One region of the Lentzea sp. NPDC004789 genome, then DNA from elsewhere that is predicted to be linked to it. Evidence: riboswitches for the same ligand, from Rfam matches in the RefSeq annotation. Region 1 holds a riboswitch; each other region holds the start of a gene.

Region 1 (5,791 bases):
GCCGTAGCGGGCGAGGCCGATCAGCGCGTTGAGGTTCGCGCCGTCGACGTACACCTGGCCGCCCGCGTCGTGGACCAGGCCGCAGACCTCGCGGACGGTGTCCTCGTACACGCCGTGGGTCGACGGGTAGGTGATCATGATCGCGGCGAGGTCGTCGGCGTGCTCGGCGACCGTCTCGCGCAGGTGACCCATGTCGATGTTGCCCTTGTCGTCGCACTTCACGACGACGACGCGCATGCCGGCCATGACGGCGGACGCGGCGTTGGTGCCGTGCGCGGACGACGGGATCAGGCAGACGTCGCGGTCGGCGTTGCCGTTGGCGCGGTGGTAGGCGCGGATCGCCAGCAGACCGGCGAACTCACCCTGCGAACCGGCGTTGGGCTGCAGCGACACCGCGTCGTAGCCGGTGACCTCGGCGAGCCACGCCTCCAGGTCCGAGACGATCTTCAGCAGGCCCTTGGCGTCCTCGACGGGCGCGAACGGGTGCAGCGTCGAGAACTCCGGCCACGTGATGGACTCCATCTCCGCGGTCGCGTTCAGCTTCATCGTGCACGAGCCGAGCGGGATCATGCTGCGGTCGAGCGCGACGTCCTTGTCCGACAACGCGCGCAGGTAGCGCAGCAGCGCGGTCTCGGAGCGGTGCGCGTGGAAGACCGGGTGGGTCAGGTAGTCGGACGTGCGGCGCAGGTCGGCCGGGATGCCGTCGGCGGTGTCGGCGTCGATCGCGTCCACATCGGACCCGGTGACACCGAACGCCTCCCACACCGCGACGAGGTGCGCGCGCGTCGTCTTCTCGTCGCAGGCGATGGCCACGACGTCGGCGTCGACCTGGCGCAGGTTGATGCCGGCCGCACGAGCCTTCTCGACCACAGCGGCGGCCTGGCCTTCGACGCGCACCTGGACGGTGTCGAAGAACTCGCCGTGCACGACGTCCAGACCGGCCTCGCACAGGCCGGTGGCGAGCACGGTGGCCATGCGGTGCACGCGGGTCGCGATCGCCCGCAGACCCTCGGGACCGTGGTAGACCGCGTACATCGAGGCGATCACGGCGAGCAACACCTGCGCGGTGCAGATGTTCGACGTGGCCTTCTCCCGGCGGATGTGCTGCTCACGCGTCTGCAGCGCCAGGCGGTAGGCCAGCGAGCCGTCGGCGTCGACGGACACACCGACGAGACGACCGGGCAGCTGACGCTCCAAGCCGGACCGGACGGCCATGTAGCCGGCGTGCGGGCCACCGAACCCGATCGGCACGCCGAAGCGCTGCGTCGTGCCGATGACGACGTCCGCGCCGATCTCGCCCGGCGCGCGCAGCAGCGTCAACGCGAGCAGGTCGGCGGCCACGACGGCCTGCGCACCGGCGGCGTGGATCTCCTCGATGAGCGCCTTCTGGTCACGCACCACACCGGAAGCGCCGGGGTACGACAGCAGCACGCCGAAGAAGTCCCCGCCCAGGCCGAGCCCCTCGATGCCCTGCGACAGGTCGGCGACGACGATCTCGATGTCCAGCGGCTCGGCGCGCGTCTCGATGACGGCCAGCGTCTGCGGCAGCGTGTCGGCGTCCACGACGAACTTGTTCGACTTGGAGCGGCCCGCGCGGCGCACCAGCGTCATCGCCTCGGCGGCGGCGGTCGACTCGTCCAGCATGGACGCGTTCGCCACCGGCAGGCCGGTCAGGTCGCCGACCATGGTCTGGAAGTTCAGCAGGGCTTCCAACCGTCCCTGCGAGATCTCCGGCTGGTACGGCGTGTACGCGGTGTACCAGGCGGGGCTTTCGAGGACGTTGCGCAGGATCACGCCCGGCGTGACGGTGTCGTAGTAGCCGAGACCGATCATCTGGGTCATCGGCCGGTTCTGCGCCGCGAGCTCGCGCAGCTCGGCCAGCGCCTCGGTCTCGGTCGCCGGGGCGGGCAGGTCCAGCACGAGGTCGCGCTCGTGAATGGACGACGGCACCGCGTGCTGCGCCAGCTCCTCCAGCGACCCGACGCCGATGACGTCGAGGATGCGCGCGAGTTCGGCGGGCCGCGGACCGACGTGGCGGTCGGCGAACGGGGTGCCGTGCTCAAGAGCGGCGAGCGGAATGCGGTCCTGCGTCATCTAACGCCTCCGGGGGGCCTTAAGGGCACACGTGTCCTGGTGCCCTCCCCGCTCTGTCCGTACCCCGAAGGGCGCCTGAGAGGTTCACCCCTGCCGTGACTGGGGCTTTCACCGTCGGCGGGACCGCGGAAAACACTTCTGCGGTCCACTTTCCAGAGGCGTCTCGCTCACGCGGTCCTGGGTGCCTGAGAGGTTCCCGGGGAGGGAATTGCTCCTTCGGCGCCGGACTCGGGGCCCGGTCTCTCCCGCCTGAGTTCAGCGACTACCCGCGAAGAATACCCGCAGGCAGCCCCGCTAGTCCCTGCGGCGCGACCTACGTCTCAGGCGAGGCCACCCCGAAGTCCCGGAAACGGCACGCGGGGAGCTTTCGTACTCTCCTGCAGTACGCAAGGTCCCCACGTACGAACCGAACACCAAGGCCCCAGCCCGTCGCGCGCGACCACACACACGCACACGCGGGGAGCTTTCGTACTCCACTGCAGTACGCGAGGTCCCCACGTGCGAACCGAACGACAGGGCCCCAGCCCGTCGCGCGCGACCACACACACGCACACGCGGGGAGCTTTCGTACTCTCCTGCAGTACGCAAGGTCCCTACGTACGAACCGAACGACAGGGCCCCAGCCTGTCGCGCGCGACCACGCACATGTGCACGCGGGGAGCTTTCGTACTCCACTGCAGTACGCGAGGTCCCCACGTGCGAACCGAACAGCAAGGCCTCAGTCTGTCGCGCGCGAGCACGCATATGTGCACGCGGGGAGCTTTCGTACTCTCCTGGAGTACGCGAGGTCCCCGCGTGCGAACCGAACGACAGGGCCTCCGCCTGTCGCGCGCGAGCACGCACATGGGTACGCGGGGAGCTTTCGTACTCTCCTGGAGTACGTGGGGTCCCCGCGTGCGGGGCGGGAGGCGGGGGAGGGTCAGCCTGTGGCGCGCTCGCGGCGGCGGCGGGCCAGTTCGTCCTCCGTCATGGGAGCGATTTCCACGCCGTCCGCGCGTTCGGCCGGGAACTCGTGGATCGTGCCGCTGATCTCGCGCATCGCACCGGACACCGCGATGCCGAACACGCCCTGACCGCCCTGCAACAGGTCGACGACCTCCTCCGGCGAGGTGCACTCGTAGACGGTCGTGCCGTCGGAGAAGAGCGTGATCTTCGCCAGGTCCTGCACGCCGCGGCGGCGCAGGTGGTCGACCGCGACCCTGATGTTCTGCAACGAGACACCGGTGTCCAGCAGTCGTTTCACGACCTTGAGGACCAGGATGTCCTTGAAGGAGTACAACCGCTGGCTCCCGGACCCGTGAGCCATCCGCACCGTCGGCGCGACGAGCCCGGTCCTCGCCCAGTAGTCGAGCTGCCGGTAGGTGATGCCCGCGATCTGGCACGCCGCGGGACCCCGGTAGCCGACGAGTTCGTCCGGCAGCGAGGAGTCCGGGAACAGCTCACCCTGCTGCCCGGATTCGGCCCGCACGGGCGCTTCCTCGACCACGCCTGCCTCCCCTCGGAACGACCACGAAACTCATGGCCGTCAAGCCGCTACGTCAGCTCACGCGAACCAGCGACGTCCACTCGAGTTCGACGGTAAGACCGGTCAGAGGGCAGGTCAACGCGACGCGCGGGGAGTGTCGACCCTCAACCTCAGGTAGAGAGTCATACCGTCACCCGAAGTAGGACGTTCAGGTGACGTTTAGTGATCGTTTAGCGGGTAAATCGAGCGGAAAGTAGCCCAAAAGAGCGACACGCAACGGTGGTACGTCGGTTCCAAACGAGACGGACAGCGACACCCTGAAAACTCAGGTGTCGGCGCCCCTGAAGTCCTCGGGAGACACCGAGTCGAGGAACTCGCGGAACTTCTCCACCTCGTCCTCCTGCTCGTCGGGGATGATCAGGCCGGCCTCGGCCAGCACCGACTCCTCGGCGTGGATCGGCACCCCCACCCGCAACGCCAGCGCCACCGAGTCCGAAGGCCGCGCGGAGACCCGCACGTCGCCGTCGAACACGAGCTCGGCGAAGAAGGTGCCCTCCTGCAGGTCGGTGATCCGCACCTGTTCGAGGTTGCGCCCCAGCGCCCCGATGACGTCCTTCAACAGGTCGTGCGTGAGAGGCCGAGCCGGGCGGACGCCCTGCTGCTCCAGTGCGATGGCCGTGGCCTCGACGGAGCCGATCCAGATCGGCAGGTAGCGCTCACCCTCGGTTTCGCGCAGCAGGAGGATCGGCTGGTTCTGGGGCAGCTCCACCCGCACGCCGACGACACGCATCTCGCTCATCGGGCCTCGCCTCCCTCTATCTCGTTCGGGGAGTACCCGGATCCACACCCGAGCATCCCCCGGCGTACACGTTCGACGCTACCCGCCAAGCGGGCCGTGTGCTCAATCGTTGCGGGCGGATCGTGATCAACCGAACTCACCCGGACTGACGCAAACCCGCTCTTACCAACAACGTGTGCAACGAGGTGAACAGGTCAGCCAATTCCCGGACCGTCTCGGGATCTGAGAAGGACTTCAGCAGAACCACCTCGTGGTCCGCCGCAGCGCGAACTGCGCGCAGGTGTTCGCGCTCGACGCCGAGTCCGGTCATCGTCCGGATCGTGCGGAGCGCGGTGATGTCGTCGGTGGTGAAGCGGCCACCCAGGCCGGGGCGCAGCAGACCGTCACGTTCCAGCTGGGACAGCTGGTCCGCGCTGATTCCGGTCTGGGCCAGCAGATCGGCCCGCGACACCGACGCGGAGTCCACCGGTGCGGCGTCGAGCTGGTCGCGGATCACCTTGAGCGGCAGGTACCTGTCGCGTTGTGCGGACAGCACGAACCGCAACCTCTCGACGTCCGCCGAGGTGAACTGGCGGTAGCCGGAGGCGGTGCGTGCCGGGCGGACCAGCCCCTCCGCTTCCAGGAAGCGGATCTTGGAGATGGTGACCTCTGGGAACTCGGGGCGGAGCTGTGACAGCACCGCCCCGATGCTCAGTCCCCCACGTTGTGGCCGCCCGGCCGTCACGCGTCAGGCTCCGGAGGAGCCAGGACCCGTCAGGAAGACGAGGCGGAACTTGCCGATCTGGACCTCGTCGCCGTTCGCGAGGACGGCCTGGTCGACCGGCTCGCGGTTGACGTAGGTGCCGTTGAGGCTGCCGACGTCGATGACGACGAACTCGCCGCTCTCCCGGCGGAACTCGGCGTGGCGGCGCGAGACCGTCACGTCGTCCAGGAAGATGTCGCTGTCGGGGTGGCGCCCTGCGCTCGTCGTGTCGCGGTCCAGCAGGAACCGGGAACCGGCGTTCGGGCCGCGCTTCACCACGAGCAGCGCGGAACCGGCGGGAAGGGCGTCAACGCCGGCAACGGCCGGCTCCTGTGCGGGGGCCTCTGCGCCTTCGACCTCGGCGAGGAAGTCCGCCCGGAAGACGGAGGTCCGCTCCGGGGACTGCTCCGGCGGAACGCCTGGGCCGTCGTTCGTGCTCACCTGAGCTCTCCTCCTGCTGCTGGATCCGTCACTTCCGGTAAAACCTATCGCGTTCGAGTCGCCACCCGAGGAGCGGCTCCCCTTCCGGCCGAAGATCCGGCGAAAGATCGACGTCACTCCTTCTCCACCAACGCCTTGTACCCGTCCGCGTCCAGCAGGCCTTCCAGCGCGTCCGGGTCGCTCAACCGGATCTCGACCATCCAGCCCTCGCCGTACGGGTCGCTGTTGACCGAGTCGGGCGCCTGCACCA
Region 2 (5,791 bases), on a different contig from region 1:
CCCCAGCGAATCTTGATCGGGCTCGGTTGCCTGGTCGCTCTGATCGCCTGTTGCGGGCTCGCGTACTGGCAGTGGCAGCGCTTCGAGTCCGCCAGCGGCACGTTCCAGAACCTCGGTTACGTGCTCCAGTGGCCGCTCTTCGGCCTCTTCCCGGCCTTCATGGTGTGGCGCTTCCGCCGCTTGGCGCGCCAGCGCCGTGACGAGCCTCTCTCCGCACCGGAGCCGGTTGGACCCGCCGCGACGCCGGTGACTACCGTTGACGCCGTCAAACCCGCGCCTGTCGAGCAGTTCGACGACGAAGAAGACGCGGAGCTCGCGGCCTACAACCGCATGCTCGCGGACCTCAACGCGCGGGACGGTCGCTGAACGAAGGCGGGCAGATGAAGGGTGCGTTGACCCGGTTCCGGGTCATGGCTTACGTGGTCGGTGTCTTCCTGCTGCTGTTGTGCGTGGCGATGGTGCTCAAGTACGCCGCGGACATGGGCCAGTTCATGAAGGTCGTCGGCCCGATCCACGGCTTCCTCTACGCCATCTACCTGGTGATTTCCGTCGACCTGGCGCTGAAGCTGCGCTGGTCGATGAAGGGCACCGCCCTCGTGCTGCTCGCCGGGACGATCCCGTTCCTGTCGTTCTGGGCGGAGCGCAAGGTGGTCGAGAAGACGGCGCAGGGCGTGCCGCTGTGACGTTTGGCCTGCTAGCGTCTGGGGCTACCAACTGAACACGGCCGTCGATGTCGCGCGGGAGAGCTCCGTTGAGTCGGAGCGCCGAAGGAGCAACTCCTCCCCGGAATCTCTCAGGCACAGATACCGCACGACGAAGGCAACTCTGGAAAGCAGGCCCATCGGCCTCGCCCACGGTGCAAGCCACTCCGGTGGCGAAGCTCTCAGGCTCATGACAGAGGGGGAGGCTCGCTCAGATGAGGAGTCTCTGATGGACCGTGTCATTCTTCTGTTGCCTCAGCCGGCCCCGTCCGGCTCTTCGGCGCACCCTGGAGGAGCGTTCTGATGTCCCGCCTCACGCCTCTGAACGCCGAGCACGAGCAGCTCGGCGCGATGTTCACCGACTTCGCGGGCTGGCGGATGCCGCTGCGCTACTCCAGCGAGCTCGCTGAGCACCACGCCGTGCGCACCACCGCCGGCCTGTTCGACCTCACGCACATGGGTGAGATCGTGCTGACCGGACCGCAGGCGGGCGAGGCGCTCGACCACGCGCTGGTCGGCCACATCTCGGCGCTCGCGGTCGGCAAGGCGCGCTACACGATGATCACGCAGGCCGACGGCGGTGTGATCGACGACCTGATCGTGTACCGGTTGGGCGACGAGGAGTTCATGGTCGTCGCGAACGCCTCGAACGCCCAGGTGGTCGCCGACGCCCTCGTCGAGCGCGCGGCCGGGTTCGACACCGTTGTGACGGACAAGTCCACCGACTACGCGTTGATCGCGATCCAGGGTCCGAAGTCCGTGGAGATCCTTTCCGGACTGACCGACACCGACCTCTCGACGGTCAAGTACTACGCGTCCTACCCGTCGAAGGTCGCGGGCGTCGACGCGCTGCTGGCCCGCACGGGTTACACGGGCGAGGAGGGCTTCGAGCTGTTCCTCGCGCCCGCCGACGCCGCCGCCGTCTGGAACGCGCTGCTGTCCGCGGGCGAGGCGCACGAGCTCAGGCCGTGCGGGCTCGGCTGCCGCGACACGTTGCGCCTCGAAGCCGGAATGCCCTTGTACGGCAACGAGTTGACCACGTCGCTGACCCCGTACCACGCGAACCTCGGCCGCGTCGTGAAGCTCGACAAGCCGGGCGACTTCGTGGGCCGCGACGCGCTGACCAAGGTCGCGGAGTCCGGTGTGGACTCGGTCCTGGTCGGGCTGAAGACGCCGGAGCGCCGCGCCCCGCGGCACGGTTACGCGGTGCTGAACGGCGACGAGGTGGTCGGCGAGGTCACCTCGGGTGCCCTGTCCCCGACGCTCGGCTACTCGGTCGCCATGGCCTACGTGACGAAGGACAGTGCCGAGCCCGGCACCCAACTGCTGGTGGACGTCCGCGGCAAGAAGCAGCCGGTCGAGGTCGTCGCACTTCCGTTCTACAAGCGCGCCAAGTAGGGAGTTCTTCCAGATGTCCGACCAGTTCAACGCCTCCCTCGCGGAGTACGACCCCGAGGTCGCCGAGGCCGTTGCGGCCGAGCTGGCGCGCCAGCAGGGCACCCTCGAGATGATCGCCTCGGAGAACTTCACCCCGGTCTCGGTGCTGCAGGCCCAGGGCTCGGTGCTGACCAACAAGTACGCCGAGGGCTACCCCGGCCGCCGCTACTACGGCGGTTGCGAGCACGTCGACGTCGTGGAGCGCCTCGCCATCGAGCGCATCAAGTCGTTGTTCGGCGCGGGTTTCGCCAACGTGCAGCCGCACTCGGGCGCCCAGGCCAACGCCGCCGCGATGTTCGCCCTGCTCCAGCCGGGTGACACGATCCTGGGCCTGGACCTCGCGCACGGCGGTCACCTGACCCACGGCATGCGCATCAACTTCTCCGGCAAGCTCTACAACGTCGTGCCGTACCACGTGTCCGACTCGGACGGCCGCGTCGACATGGCCGAGGTCGAGCGCCTCGCCCAGGAGTACCGCCCGAAGCTGATCGTCGCCGGCTGGTCCGCGTACCCGCGCCAGCTGGACTTCGCCGAGTTCCGCCGCATCGCCGACTCGGTCGAGGCCTACCTGATGGTCGACATGGCCCACTTCGCCGGCCTGGTGGCCGCGGGCCTGCACCCGTCGCCCGTCCCGCACGCGCACGTCACGACGACCACGACGCACAAGACCCTCGGCGGTCCGCGCGGCGGCGTGATCCTGTCGAACGACGCCGACATCGCCAAGAAGATCAACTCGGCGGTGTTCCCCGGTCAGCAGGGCGGTCCGCTGGAGCACGTGATCGCCGCCAAGGCCGTGGCGTTCAAGCACGCCGCGTCGCCGGAGTTCGCCGACCGCCAGCGCCGCACGCTGGAGGGCTCGAAGATCCTCGCCGACCGCCTGTCCCAGCCGGACGTGGCGGCCGCGGGCGTGAAGGTCCTGACCGGCGGCACCGACGTCCACCTGGTCCTCGTCGACCTGGTGAACTCGGAGCTCGACGGCAAGCAGGCGGAGGACGTCCTGCACCGGATCGGCATCACGGTCAACCGCAACGCCGTCCCGAACGACCCGCGCCCGCCGATGGTCACCTCGGGCCTGCGCATTGGCACGCCCGCGCTGGCCACGCGCGGCTTCGGCGAGGTGGACTTCACCGAGGTCGCCGACGTGATCGCGGAGGCGTTGAAGCCGGGTGCGGCGATCGACGAGCTGCGCGCCCGCGTCGAGGTGCTGGCGGCGAAGCACCCGCTCTACTCGACGCTCTGACCCGGTTGACGTGAAAAGGGGGCCTGCGGGCCCCCTTTTTCGCTGCTCAGGGCACTGTCAGACCTGCTGAGTAAGGTGAGTTGCGAGGGGTTTCCCGGCAAGGGGGACCCCCTGCGCGAGCGCGGCCGGGCGGCCCGCTTCCACCGTCCACACCTGACCGGTGCGGTGATCATCGAGCACTGTCTGCGCCGCCACGGCGACCTCGTCCGGTGACGCCAGCGCCAGTCCCGCGGCCACGAGTTCCGAGCGGTACGCCGCCACCGCCCTCGTGTCGACCAAGCCGGGACACAGCGCGTTGATCCGGAAGCCGGGCCCGGTCTGCGCCACGGACCGCACCAACCCGATCTGGGCGTGCTTCGCCGTCCCGTAGTACACGTCGGGTGAGCCGGTCAGCCCGGCGATGCTCGCCATCACCAGCACCGAGCCGCCGCTCATCACCTTCGCGCACGCGGCCACGCCGTAGACGGTGGCGTCGAGGTTGACCCGCATGGTGTCGCGATAACCCGAGACGCTGAAGGCGCGCGGCCCGGCCACGCCCGCGTTGAACACCGCGAGACCGAGCCCTCCGAACCGGTCGACCGCGGTCGCGACGGCGTTCTCGTTGGCCTCGAAGGAACGCACGTCCGTGAGCACGAAGTGGCTGCCGCGTTCACCATCAGGATCGACGTCGGCGACCACCACCTCGTCACCCCTGGCGATCAACCGTCGCACGATCGCCGCGCCGATGCCGTGCGCGCCACCGGTGACGAGCGCGATCATGTCGCCGGTGTGACGTGCAGGCCGTTGATGCGCAGACCGGCCCGGCGCATCACGAACCGGGCGTAGAGCCGTTGCACCACAACCAGAAGCACGAGCAGGACGACGAGCAACGCGTCGTCGAGCACGGGTACGAGGTCGATCGGCAACGTCAGCGCCATGACGACCCGGACCGCCGTGTCCGCCAGGAACATCACGCCCCAGATCGCCGTGATGCCGCGCAGAACACGTTGCAGCGCCGGGTACCTCTCCCAGTTCTCCGCCAGCGTCCGTTGCCTGTCCGGTGACAGCACCTGGTTCGCGAGCGAGTAGACCAGCGGCTTCTTGGTGAGCCACAGGCTGCCGAGCAGCAGCAGCCCGAACGCCGCGGTGCCCCAAGCGGCGCGCACCAGCAGCACGCGCGGCTCACCGGTGACGAACGACATCGCGAAGCCCAGTGCCACTGCGGCGAGCACGAACGCGTTCATGCCGTTGATCCGCCGTTCGGTGATCACGGACTGCACCACGCGCAACGCGGGTACGACGCCGCTCAGCACGAGGGCCGTCGTCTGGTCGACGCCGAGTGCACGGGCGCCGTAGTAGACACCGGTCGGTACGAGCAGATCTACGGCGATTTTCTTGAGCACGGTTCCCCCTGCCGTACTGCGAGGTCGATCGCGGTGACCACCTCGCTGGTGTAGGTGTCCAGGTCCACATCGGACCCGTCGCGCACGCGTTGCGCGGCCGCGTCGACGGCGGCGCGGATCAGCACCGCCATCGAGCGGGTGTCGAACTCGCGGAACTCCCCGGCGTCCTGGCCGGCCGCGAGCAGCCCGGCGAGGTCGGTGACGCTGAAATCCTGACTGGTGGTGCTCGTGTGCGGGGCGCCCTCGTCCGTGCGCAGGTGCGGGCCGATCGCGGTGAGCGCCGCGATCTCCTTCGGGTGCTCGCGCAGGTACCGCAGGTTCGACTCCAGGTACGCGCGGAGCTTCCCGCTCCACGTCTCCTGCGCGGCCATCGCCGGTGCCATGACCTGTGCCGCCGCCGTGAAGACGTCGATCACCACCTGTTTGAGCAGGTCGTTCTTGTCCGCGAAGTGGTAGGAGATCAGCCGCGGGCTGCTCAGCCCGGCACGTTCGGTGATCCGGGCGAACGTCGCCGCGTCGTAGCCCAGCTCGGCGATCGTCTCGATCGTCGCCCGCACGATCTGCGCCCGTCGCGCGGCCGTCTTGGCCGTGTACCCCACCGAACCCCCTCAGATTTATCCAGCTGAATAAAAACGTACCACGACCTCGCGAAAACGGCGAGGGCCCGCCACCACGGGCGGGCCCTCGCCGAGAGCGGAAACGACGGCAACCCCCGGCCCCTTCCCCAGGGCCGGGGGTCTGACCGTTCAGGGTGTGATGTGTCTCAGATGGACCGTCCTAACGGGATGATTCGGGGGGTTACGCGGCGGGAGCCGTCACACCAGGAGGCAGGCATTCCACGTTGCGCTTGCCGTTGGGCTGGATCACGAACCAGGTGCCACCAACGCCCTGGCCCTTCCACTTGCCCGGGCCCGGGTCCTGCGAGTACGTGTAGAGCGGCCAGTTGCCCAGCGCGACCTGCTTCTTGCCGTCCGCACGGGTGATCAGCTTCACCAGGGAGGGGTCGATGCCCTCGAGCTGCGGGACGGTGT
Region 3 (5,791 bases), on a different contig from region 1:
CCGCCAGCACCCGCCGCGAGTCGTTGGCGCCGCCGATGTCGCACCAGATGACGTCCGGGTCGTACCCGTCGACCAGCTCGGTCATCTGCGGCGCCTGGTAGTCGCGCACGAAGTCCCGTCCGGCCTGGTAGCCGGTGTAGGGCTCGGGCGCTCCGCTCCACGGGTTGCGCGGCCCGTGCCCGCTCCACGGGTTGTCCGGGTTGAACCACTCGGGCATCGAGAAGTAGAGCCCGTTCTTGAGGCCCGGCGTGTACTTCCGCGACGCGTCGAAGAGCTCCTTCACCAGGTCGCGGTGCGGGCCGAGGTCGACGGCGTCCCGGCCGGACACCTTCGAGTCCCACAGCGCGAAACCCTCGTGGTGCTTGGAGGTCAGCACGTAGTACTTCGCCCCGGCCTCCTCGAACAACCGCACCCACTCGCGCGGGTCGAACTTCGCGGCGGTGAACTGCGGGATGAACTGGTCGTAGGCGAAGTCCTCGCCGTACGTCGCCGCGTGGTACGGGTTCACCGCGTTCGACGGGTCCTGCATCCACTGCCAGTACCACTCCGCGTACTGCTCACCCGGCGGCGACCACGCGGGCACCGAGTAGAGCCCCCAGTGGATGAAGATCCCGAACTTCGCGTCGTCGAACCAGTACGGCGACTCGTGCGCCGCCAGCGACGCGTCTGTGGCCTGGTAGTCGGCCACGCCCAGGGAGAACCTGGCGTGCTGCGCCGCCGAGACGCGGCCGGACCGCGCCGTCACCTTCCCGTCGAACGTGCCGGTCCGGTAGGCGTGGATGCCGATCCGCACTCGCGCCTCCTCACCGGGCGCGAGCCGTTTCACCGACGCCGGTTGCAGTGTCACCACCCCCAGCCCCTCGGCGCTCACGGAGATGTTGGACACCCACTGGTCACCGAGGTTCACGACGGTCGCCTCGATCGTCTGACCGCCCACGCGCGGCAGCTTGGTCGTGCTGCGCGCGCTGCGGACCGCGAGCACCTGTCCCTTGGCCGCCGGCTGCACCGACAGCGCGAACACGTGCAGCGAGGACTTGCCCTCCACCGCCGGGTTCGTCACCGGCAGCGTGACCGCGACCGCCTCCTTCTGGGGATCAGCCCACAGTTGCGCGGTGCCGATCGACACGGGGTGCTCGTCACGGCCGCCGGGCGAGTACCGGAACGGCGTGGAGATCGGACCACTGCCCGAGTACCAGTCAGGTCCGCTGATCGCTCCCGTCGTCGAGGACCCGTCCGCGTAGTGCACGGTCGCGGTGCCGCCGGCTGCCCCGTACGACGACGCCACGAGCAGGTGCACGGTCAGGTAGTGCCCTCGGGGCAGGTCGATCCGCTGGCCGAGAGCGACCACGTTGTTGTTCTTGGTCTGTGAATTTCCCGGGAAGAGGTACGGCACGCCATCGGCCGTGACCTGCCCGGACGGGAGTGCCTCCGCGGGGAAAGCGTAGCCGGAACCGTCGAAGTTCCCGGTACGGTCGGACGCGGTGTCGATGCCGTCGTTGTCGAAGAGGTGGCTGATGGGGACGGTGACCGGAGCCGGTGCAGCCGCGGCCGTGGCGGCGGGGACGGGAGTCAGCACCAGTGTGGTGAGCAAGGCGACGATGAACGGTTTCCGCATGAGACCTCCGATGTCTGCCTGCACTCACCATGGCAGCGCTCTCCCCGATGTCAACCGTCTCGCGTTGACACTTGGCAGTGGCCGCACATAGCGTTCGCGCTCGAGAACTGAAGACCGGCCGCGGTGCCCGTGAGGCACCAGAACCCGAGTGGGAGAGACCTCGACGAAGAAGTCGGGGCGCCGAAGGGGCAAGCTCCCGCACACTCTCAGGCAGCAAGACCGCTCGGGGTAGGCAACTCTGCACGGCGGAGGGGGCTGTTACCAGACCGAGCCGTCTTAGCCAGAGGAGTCGCCGTGGAGTTCCCCGAGAACCTGCTCTACACCCACGAGCACGAGTGGGTCGACTGGACGCCGGGCACCCAGGACCCGCTGACCTGCGGCATCACCGCCTATGCGGCCGACGCGCTCGGCGACATCGTGTTCGTCCAGCTGCCCGAGGTCGGCGCGAAGGTCGTGTCGAACGAGGTGTGCGGCGAGCTCGAGTCCACCAAGTCCGTCAGCGACCTGTTCTCCCCGGTCACCGGTGAGGTCATCGAGGTCAACGGCGCGGTCGTGGACGACCCGGCGATCATCAACAACGACCCCTACGGCGAGGGCTGGCTCTTCCGCGTGCGCGTGGAGTCCGCGGAGAACCTGCTCACCGCTGCCAAGTACGCGGAACTGACCAAGGACTGATCAGTGGCGATCAGCGTTTTCGACCTGTTCTCCGTCGGCATCGGACCGTCCAGCTCCCACACCGTCGGCCCGATGCGCGCGGCGGCGATGTTCGTCGAGAAGCTCGGGGCGCGGGTGTCCGAAGTGGACCGCGTGCACGTCGAGCTGTTCGGCTCGCTCGGCGCGACCGGGCACGGCCACGGCAGCCCGAAGGCCGTTTTCCTCGGCCTGGAGGGCAACCTCCCGGAAGAGGTCGACCCGACGGTCGCGGCGGTCCGCGTCGAGGAGATCGTCTCGACCGGACGGCTGCGGCTCGGCGGCGTGCACGAGATCGGCTTCGTGCACGACCGCGACCTCGTCATGCACCGGCGCAAGTCACTTCCGTTGCACCCCAACGGGATGAGCTTCGAGGCCTACAAGGGCGACGAGTCCGTCGAGCACGCCGTGTACTACTCGATCGGCGGCGGTTTCGTCGTCGACGAGAACGCCTCGGGCACCGACCGGATCAAGCCCGACACCACGCCGTTGCCGCACCCGTTCCTCACCGGCGACGAACTGCTCGCGCGCTGCCGGGAGACCGGTCTGTCGATCAGCGAGATCATGATGGCCAACGAGCTGTCGTGGCGGTCGGAAGCCGAAGTCCGGCAAGGACTTCTGCACATCTGGCACGTGATGCAGGAGTGCGTGGAACGCGGCTGCACCGAGCAGGGCGTCCTGCCCGGCGGCCTCAAGGTCCGCCGCCGCGCCGCCGAGATGCGCAAGCGGCTGGAGGGCGAGCACTTCGTCACCGACCCGCTGCGGGTCATGGACTGGGTGACGCTCTTCGCGTTGGCGGTCAACGAGGAGAACGCGGCGGGCGGCCGGGTCGTCACCGCGCCGACCAACGGCGCGGCCGGCATCGTCCCAGCGGTCCTGCACTACTACACCAAGTTCGTGCCGGGGGCCAACGACGACGGCGTCGTCAGGTTCCTCCTCACGGCCGGTGCGATCGGCGTGCTGTTCAAGGAGAACGCCTCGATCTCCGGTGCCGAGGTCGGTTGCCAGGGCGAGGTCGGCTCGGCCTGCTCGATGGCCGCGGGCGGGCTCGCCGAGGTCCTCGGCGGCACCCCGGAACAGGTCGAGAACGCCGCCGAGATCGCCATGGAGCACAACCTCGGCCTGACCTGCGACCCGATCGGCGGCCTGGTCCAGATCCCGTGCATCGAGCGCAACGCCGTCGCGTCGATCAAGGCGATCACCGCGGTGCGCATGGCGTTGCGCGGCGACGGCTCGCACTTCGTGTCGCTGGACAAGGTCATCAAGACCATGCGGGACACCGGCAAGGACATGTCGGTGAAGTACAAGGAAACCGCGCGTGGCGGCCTCGCCGTCAACGTCATCGAGTGCTGAGTTTCCACAACACTTTGGCGGGCGTGCGTCTCAACTGCGCCTTGTGCACTTTCGTCACGCACGCCCGCTGCCACACTCGCGCCTTGTGGTCACCGCGTACGAGCCTCTGAACTCGCAGCACATCGCGAACCCGTACCCGCTGTTCGTGCACTTCCGGGCGTGCGAACCGGTGTTCTTCAGCGAGGAGAACGGTTACTGGGTGGTGAGCCGGTACGACGACGTCGTGCGGGTGCTGAGAGACCCGAGCTTCGCGGCCACGTCCCACCACCTGGATCCCCAGGTGCGCAGGGCACTTCAGGACACCTTCTCGGCACGGCGGATGGCCAAGCTGGAACCGCTGGTCCGCGACTTCGCCGACCGCCTGATCGACGGCTTCCCGGGCTACGGCCACGGCGACTTCGTGCCGCTGTTCGCCGACCCGTTCCCCGCCATGGTGATGCGGGTCGCGATCGGCACCCTGTCACCGGCAGAGCAGAAACCGTTGGCGGACTTCGACATGACGGTCAACGTGCTCGCGCTCGGCCTGCGCTCGCTGCTCGCCGGCCGCCGCAGGCACTGGATCGGGATCGTCGACGATCCCGCCACGATCCCGTCCGTCATCGAGGAACTGCTCCGCTACGAGGGGCCGATGATGAGCCTTTTCCGTTGCGCCACCGAGGATGCCGAGATCGGCGGACATCCGGTGCCGGCGGGGGCGAAGGTGCAGGTGCTCCTTGCCGCCGCGAACCGCGACGAGGCCGTCTACCACTGCCCGGAGGCGTTCGACCCGTCCCGGCAGATGCCGACCGTGCACCTCTCACTGGGTGCGGGCCCGCACTTCTGCGTCGGCGCGGCACTCGCGCGCATGCAAACCCGTGTGGCGCTGGAACAACTGTCGTCCCGGTTGCCCGGACTGCGGCTCGCACCGGGCCAGTCCGTCACGTTCCGGCCGGACCTGCGCACGCGCGTGCCGGAGCGGTTGATCGTCGAGTGGTGAGGTCTAGCCGCGGCTGTCGTACGCGCGCTGTGCTTCGAGCACGTCCGGCATGCGCGCTTCGAGCAGGTGGATCAGCGACAGCAACCGTTCCGCCGTCTCGCGGCCGAGCGGCGTGAGGCTGTAGTCGACGCGCGGCGGGTTCGTGGGCTGCGCTTCGCGGTGCACCAGCCCGTCCCGTTCCAGCGCGTGCAACGTCTGCGACAGCATCTTCTCGCTGACGCCGTCGACCCGGCGGCGCAGCTCGTTGAACCGCAGCGACCCGTCCACGAGCGCGCCCAGCGTCAGGCTGCCCCACTTGCCCGTGACGTGCTCCAGCGTCGGGCGTGACGGGCACGCCTTGGCGAACACGTTGTACTCCATGGGGGCCATGGTACCTGGTGGGAGCGCTTACGAAAAGTAAGCTCCAAGGTGAGAGGTAGTCTGCGCCCGGACGCCTCGTCCCGGCCGACGAGCCGTCCGCCGCTCTCGACCACGGCAACACCGAGGTGGTCGTGTCGCTGTGCTGCGAGAGACGGCGGACGGAGGCGCGTGCGTGGTGATCGCCACCCACGACGACTGGGTGCGTGACCAGTGCGACGACGTCGTCTCGGTGAACGACTACGTGCCCTGATCAGAACGGCCAGTCGGCGTTCCGGCCCGCTTCGAGCAGCGGGACCATCCGGAACGTCGCATCGGTCAGGCCGCCGAACTCGTGGCGGTCGGCCTGGCCGGTCGCGAACGCCGCCTGCCGGTACCCGTTCAGGTTGAAGCCGTAGATCGGCACGTGCCGCGGCACGGCCTCCGCGACGCCCTGGCCGTGGTGACCGCCGACCGTCTGCATGTCCGAGATGATGAACACGCGGTCGTGGCCCCGGTAGGTCCGCTGCAGCGACCCGACGATGTCGGTGCCGTGCCCGACCTCGCCGATCCGCTGCAGGAACCGGTCGATCTCGCGGATGACCGACGCCCCGCGCGGCACGTCGTGCCGGAACGTGCCGTCCGCGAACCCGACGACGTCGACCTGCTCGCCCTTGGCGCCCAGAGCGACACCGAAGACCGCCGCCGCCTTGGCCGGGGTGACCTTCGACTTCGCCGAGATCGTGCCGTGCGTCATCGACGCCGAGGTGTCGATGAGGATCAACGACCGGCCCGGCAGTGCCGGCAGGTTCGCGAGCGAC

Evidence for each region. Region 1 has a riboswitch for glycine ahead of gcvP (aminomethyl-transferring glycine dehydrogenase). Riboswitches for the same ligand answer to the same signal wherever they lie in the genome.
Region 2: another riboswitch for glycine. It lies ahead of gcvT (glycine cleavage system aminomethyltransferase GcvT); the one in region 1 lies ahead of gcvP (aminomethyl-transferring glycine dehydrogenase).
Region 3: another riboswitch for glycine. It lies ahead of gcvH (glycine cleavage system protein GcvH); the one in region 1 lies ahead of gcvP (aminomethyl-transferring glycine dehydrogenase).

What each region holds. Positions count from the first base shown of each region.
Region 1 covers NZ_JBSGBE010000015.1:11,078-16,868, reverse strand. The annotation lists gene gcvP (aminomethyl-transferring glycine dehydrogenase) at 1-2,094, opposite strand, end outside; glycine riboswitch at 2,257-2,352, opposite strand; gene ACWEIJ_RS29860 (MerR family transcriptional regulator) at 3,014-3,580, opposite strand; gene ACWEIJ_RS29855 (bifunctional nuclease family protein) at 3,885-4,358, opposite strand; gene ACWEIJ_RS29850 (MerR family transcriptional regulator) at 4,495-5,052, opposite strand; gene garA (glycogen accumulation regulator GarA) at 5,086-5,541, opposite strand; gene gcvH (glycine cleavage system protein GcvH) at 5,655-5,791, opposite strand, start outside.
Region 2 covers NZ_JBSGBE010000007.1:216,830-222,620, forward strand. The annotation lists gene ACWEIJ_RS18595 (hypothetical protein) at 1-366, shown strand, start outside; gene ACWEIJ_RS18600 (DUF3817 domain-containing protein) at 381-683, shown strand; glycine riboswitch at 729-819, shown strand; glycine riboswitch at 821-905, shown strand; gene gcvT (glycine cleavage system aminomethyltransferase GcvT) at 1,005-2,099, shown strand; gene glyA (serine hydroxymethyltransferase) at 2,113-3,378, shown strand; gene ACWEIJ_RS18615 (SDR family NAD(P)-dependent oxidoreductase) at 3,436-4,137, opposite strand; gene ACWEIJ_RS18620 (VC0807 family protein) at 4,134-4,760, opposite strand; gene ACWEIJ_RS18625 (TetR/AcrR family transcriptional regulator) at 4,739-5,359, opposite strand; gene ACWEIJ_RS18630 (COG4315 family predicted lipoprotein) at 5,559-5,791, opposite strand, start outside.
Region 3 covers NZ_JBSGBE010000001.1:152,715-158,505, reverse strand. The annotation lists gene ACWEIJ_RS00695 (alpha-L-fucosidase) at 1-1,615, opposite strand, end outside; glycine riboswitch at 1,755-1,847, shown strand; gene gcvH (glycine cleavage system protein GcvH) at 1,910-2,290, shown strand; gene ACWEIJ_RS00685 (L-serine ammonia-lyase) at 2,294-3,658, shown strand; gene ACWEIJ_RS00680 (cytochrome P450) at 3,744-4,634, shown strand; gene ACWEIJ_RS00675 (winged helix-turn-helix transcriptional regulator) at 4,638-4,994, opposite strand; gene ACWEIJ_RS00670 (LAGLIDADG family homing endonuclease) at 5,245-5,791, opposite strand, start outside.